DNA from 2 places in the Streptomyces sp. NPDC107559 genome. Region 1 is predicted to be linked to the other one. Evidence: riboswitches for the same ligand, from Rfam matches in the RefSeq annotation. Region 1 holds a riboswitch; the other holds the start of a gene.
The links. Region 1 has a riboswitch for cobalamin ahead of ACZ7OY_RS26495 (ribonucleoside-diphosphate reductase subunit alpha). Riboswitches for the same ligand answer to the same signal wherever they lie in the genome.
Positions count from the first base shown of each region.

Region 1 (2,382 bases):
CATCTACAAGGACTTCATCAAGCCCGACGCGACCCCGAAGCAGGAGACCCAGGTCTCCAAGGTGGTGTCGCTGCTGGTGAAGGTGGGTGCCCTGGTCTTCGTCCTCACCATGGACAAGACGGTCGCGATCAACTTCCAGCTGCTCGGCGGCATCTGGATCCTGCAGACCTTCCCGGCCCTGGTCGGCGGCCTGTTCACCCGCTGGTGCCACCGCTGGGCGCTGCTGGCGGGCTGGGCCGTGGGCATGGTGTACGGCACGCTCGCCGCGTACGGGGTGGCCTCACCGACCCAGAAGCACTTCGGCGGCAGCTCGAAGGAGATCCCCGGCATCGGCGAGATCGGCTACATCGGTCTGACGGCGTTCGTGCTCAACGTGGCCGTCACGGTGGTCCTCACCTTCGTCCTGAAGGCCGTCAAGGCTCCCGAGGGCGTCGACGAGACCAGCCCGCAGGACTACACGGCGGACGCGGGCGACCCGGGCGTGGAGGTGGAGCTGCCGCCGGCCACGGCCGGATCGGCGCACTGACACCGGCGTACCGGATTCGGCGCGCCGACACCGGCGCAGGACGCCGAACCACCTCTGCGCCGGGTTCACCGGGCGGGGACGAGGGGCGGCGGGGCGACAGGGCCCCGCCGCCCCTTCGCGTCCCTCGCCGCCCGCCGCCAGGGGCCGGGCGGATGCCCCGCCACGAGCCCGTCCGGCGCCTGCGGGGAGCCCGGCCGCGGCGCCGTCCGGGCCCCCGCCCGCCGCCCGCGAGAAGAGCGACTGACACGCTCCGAAGCCGACATGACACAACATCTGGTGGTGGCACCGCAGCCCGGCACAAGATGTATGCTCGTGCTCGCTGTCGCCGCAGGGGAATCCGGTGCGAATCCGGAACTGTCCCGCAACGGTGTACCCGTGCTTGTCCGCCCTACGGCGGGCATCCACGCGTCCAGTCCGAGGACCTGCCGACCGCGCGCCCGGCCGTCCGGTCCGGGTGCCTTGACGTCCGGGTCTCGCGGAATGGACCGGTGGACGCGACGCCCCGTGCGCTCGTGTGCCGCCCCCTGCCCTCCGCAAGGCCCCTGCCGAGCGAGGGAGAGTCCCACGTGACCATCGCGCCAGCCGATCCGGCTTCAGCCACCCCGGCCAGGGAGACCGACGGTCCCGGTGCCGCGCTGCTGCGGACCCTGACCGAGCTGACCTCCGACCTCCCCGACGCCGACCCCGGCCGGGTCGCCGCCGCCGCGCTGCGCGGCCGGTCCGCGCGGGCGGACGAGACGGAGCTGCGCGAGCTGGCCACGGAGGCGGCCGCGGGGCTCATCTCCGACGATCCCGCCTACTCGCGGCTGGCCGCCCGGCTGCTGACCATCAGCATCGCCGCGGAGGCCGCCTCGCAGGGCGTGACGACGTTCACCGAGTCCGTCGCCGTCGGGCACCGGGAAGGGCTCATCGCCGACCGTACGGCGGAGTTCACCCGTATCCACGCCGCCCGCCTCGACGCGCTCGTCGACACCGAGGGCGATGACCGGTTCGGCTACTTCGGTCTGCGCACCCTGCACAGCCGCTATCTGCTGCGGCACCCGATCACCCGTCAGGTGATCGAGACGCCCCAGCACTTCATGCTGCGGGTCGCCGCCGGCCTCGCCGAGGACGACTCGGTCCGCTCGGTGGACGAGGTCGCCGCGCTCTACCGGCTGATGAGCCGCCTGGACTACCTCCCCTCCTCCCCCACGCTCTTCAACTCCGGTACGCGGCACCCCCAGATGTCGTCCTGCTACCTCCTCGACTCCCCGCTGGACGAGCTGGACTCCCTCTACGACCGCTACCACCAGGTCGCCCGGCTCTCCAAGCACGCGGGCGGCATCGGTCTGTCGTACTCCCGGATCCGTTCGCGCGGTTCGCTGATCCGCGGCACCAACGGGCACTCCAACGGCATCGTCCCGTTCCTGAAGACCCTCGACGCCTCGGTCGCCGCGGTGAACCAGGGCGGCCGGCGCAAGGGCGCCGCCGCGGTCTACCTGGAGACCTGGCACTCCGACATCGAGGAGTTCCTGGAGCTGCGCGACAACACCGGCGAGGACGCCCGCCGTACCCACAACCTCAACCTCGCGCACTGGATCCCGGACGAGTTCATGCGCCGCGTGAACGCCGACGCGCAGTGGTCCCTGTTCTCCCCCTCCGACGTGCCCGAGCTGGTCGACCTGTGGGGCGAGGAGTTCGACGCGGCCTACCGCGCGGCGGAGGCGGCGGGCCTGGCGCGGAAGACGATGCCCGCCCGCGATCTGTACGGCCGCATGATGCGCACCCTCGCGCAGACCGGCAACGGCTGGATGACCTTCAAGGACGCCGCCAACCGCACCGCCAACCAGACGGCCGAGCCGGGGCACGTCGTCCAC
Region 1 covers NZ_JBVKBD010000009.1:277,644-280,025, reverse strand. Annotated here, with positions in the region: gene mctP (monocarboxylate uptake permease MctP) at 1-526, shown strand, start outside; cobalamin riboswitch at 827-970, shown strand; gene ACZ7OY_RS26495 (ribonucleoside-diphosphate reductase subunit alpha) at 1,093-2,382, shown strand, end outside.

Region 2 (2,382 bases), on a different contig from region 1:
CGGCGTGACGACGGGATCGCTACGGGGCGGCCACCGCCGAACCCGATGGGACCCTCACGGGTTTCGGGTGCAGCAGCCGCTCGGCCAGTTCGCCGAAGACGAGGCCGAAGCCCGCCCACAGCGTGGCCTGCATGGCGAGGGCGGAGAGCCGGAACCGCCACAGCAGGGTGGCCGGGAAGTCCGCCGGGACCTCGTTGACGACGGGCAGGAACGCGTACGCCAGGACGATCACGGCGATGAAGCCGAGGACGGCGACCACGGTGGCGTACCAGGTGCCCAGTCTCGGCGCGAGCCGCTTGCCCGCGATCACCGCGGCGACCGCGAGGAGCACGCTGAGCACCATCATCAGGAAGTACAGCGTGGTGCGCCTGCCGATGGTGTCGGCGTCGCCGACCGACGGCGGGTTGGCCGGGTACTTCAGGAACGGCACGACGTAGACGGCGAGCAGCGCGGTGCCCGACAGCAGCAGCGCGGTGGCGCGGGGGCTGAAGCGGCCGACGCGCCCGAGGGCGAAGCAGAAGGCGAGAGCGGCGATGCCGCCGAACGCCACTCCGTAGATCAGCACGCCGGTGGCGAGGCCGGCGGTGGACTGGAGGCTGCGGGAGACGAGTTCGACCTCGTGCTCGTGGGCGTGCGCGTGCGCCTCCTCGAAGCCGATCGCGCTGTCCACGCTCGGCTCACCGAGGAAGTAGGCGACGACCAGGGCGAGCAGGCCGGCCGCGAGGCCGGCGAGCATGCCCCGCACGAGCAGGTTTCTGACTGTTGCGGAGTTCACGGGAGTTCGGTGCCCCTCGTCAGTGGCAGGGGAAGCCGAGCAGGTGGCGGGCGTCGTGCACCCACTCGTGGACGTCCTCGCCGGAGACGACGGAGGTGGCGCCCTGCTCGGCGCCGACGAAGTACAGCAGGACCAGCATCAGAATGCCGAAGAAGACCGCCCAGGGGGCAATGTCCTTCAGCGGCAGCTTGCCGGTGACAACGGGGGTGGTGGCGGTCGGCTGAGCGACGTGCTGCGCCATGGCAGGGCCTCCTCTGGGAGTTCGCGTCCCATCTCGGTGGTGCACAGGACGACGGCCCCGGGTCTGACTCGCGATGCGCTCCCGTCGAGGAGGCATCGTCCACAGTGGCGCGACCGTGCCGGATTCTCACCGGCTTCCGTGATCCCGTCGTCGTATCAGCACGACAGTACCGTGTGACGTATGCAGGGCCAATAGCGCGTCAGCAGGGGTGATCCCGCGCCCTGTTGGGCACGGGATCACGGGCGTCCTCAGAGCACCGAGCGTCGTGCGAGCAGGAGGAGGACCAGCAGCCCCGGGGCCATCGGCAGCCATGCGGTGAGCAGGCGGTAGCCGAGGACGGCCGAGATCGCCGCCTGGCCCGGCGCCCCGTCCGCGGTGAGCGCCAGGGCGAGCGCGGCGTCCAGGGAACCGAGACCGCCCGGCGTGGGCAGCAGCACCGCCGCGCCGCTGGCGACGAGGTACGCCATGACCACACGGCCCGTGGACAGCCCGAGGCCGAGCGCGTGGACGACGGCGACGACCACCCCGGCGTGCAGCAGCACGAACGCGGCCGAGCCGCCCCACAGCGCCCAGGCCCGCGCCCGGCACCGGTGCACCGCCCGCACCTCGGCGAGGGCCCGGCCCGCGGCGCGCCGCAGCCGTGGGCTCGCCGCGACGGCCACCACCACGGTCCCGGCCGCCACCGGCAGCAGCAGTACCAGCCCCTGCGGCACCCGGGCCGGCACCCGTACGGTGTCGGGCGAGGTCAGCAGCAGGGTCAGGCCCAGTGCGCAGCGGACCAGCCCGCCCGCCGCCGCCTTCACCGCGAGCGCGGTCGCCGAACGGGCCGTGGACAGTCCGCACCGGGTCAGGAAGCGCAGGTTGACCAGGGTCGCCCCGGCCCCGGCCGGCAGGAGATGGTTGGCGGCGGACGCGGCGAACTGCGCGGCCACGAGCCGTCGCCGCGGCAACCGTTCGGCGACCGCGCCCTGCTGGACGACAGCCGCGCACACCCAGGTCGACACGGCGGCGACGCAGGCGAGCAGCAGCCATGCGCGGTCGGCGGCGGCGAGCCGGTCCGCCCCGCTGTCCAGGACGTCCCGGTGCGAGACGAGGAACCCGCAGGCGGCCAGGAGTACCGCGAGCGTGACCCCCAGCTGCCAGTACCGGCGTCGGCCCGCGGCCACCGGCAGGTCGGTCGCGGTCACGCCGGTCCTCGCGCGCGCCGGACGAAGGGAGAGCCGTCGGCCATCGTGCACCTCTCGTCGTAGCGCGCCACGGGATCGACTCCCCTACAGTCCGTAGGGTCGCACCGCACCCTACATTTTGTAGGGTTAAAGGCAGGTGAGAAGATATCCGCGCGTCTCGGTAAGGTGGCCGACATGGC
Region 2 covers NZ_JBVKBD010000014.1:23,733-26,114, forward strand. Annotated here, with positions in the region: gene ACZ7OY_RS32150 (CbtA family protein) at 20-775, opposite strand; gene ACZ7OY_RS32155 (CbtB domain-containing protein) at 795-1,016, opposite strand; cobalamin riboswitch at 1,052-1,205, opposite strand; gene ACZ7OY_RS32160 (lysylphosphatidylglycerol synthase domain-containing protein) at 1,265-2,203, opposite strand; gene ACZ7OY_RS32165 (BlaI/MecI/CopY family transcriptional regulator) at 2,378-2,382, shown strand, end outside.
Region 2: another riboswitch for cobalamin. It lies ahead of ACZ7OY_RS32155 (CbtB domain-containing protein); the one in region 1 lies ahead of ACZ7OY_RS26495 (ribonucleoside-diphosphate reductase subunit alpha).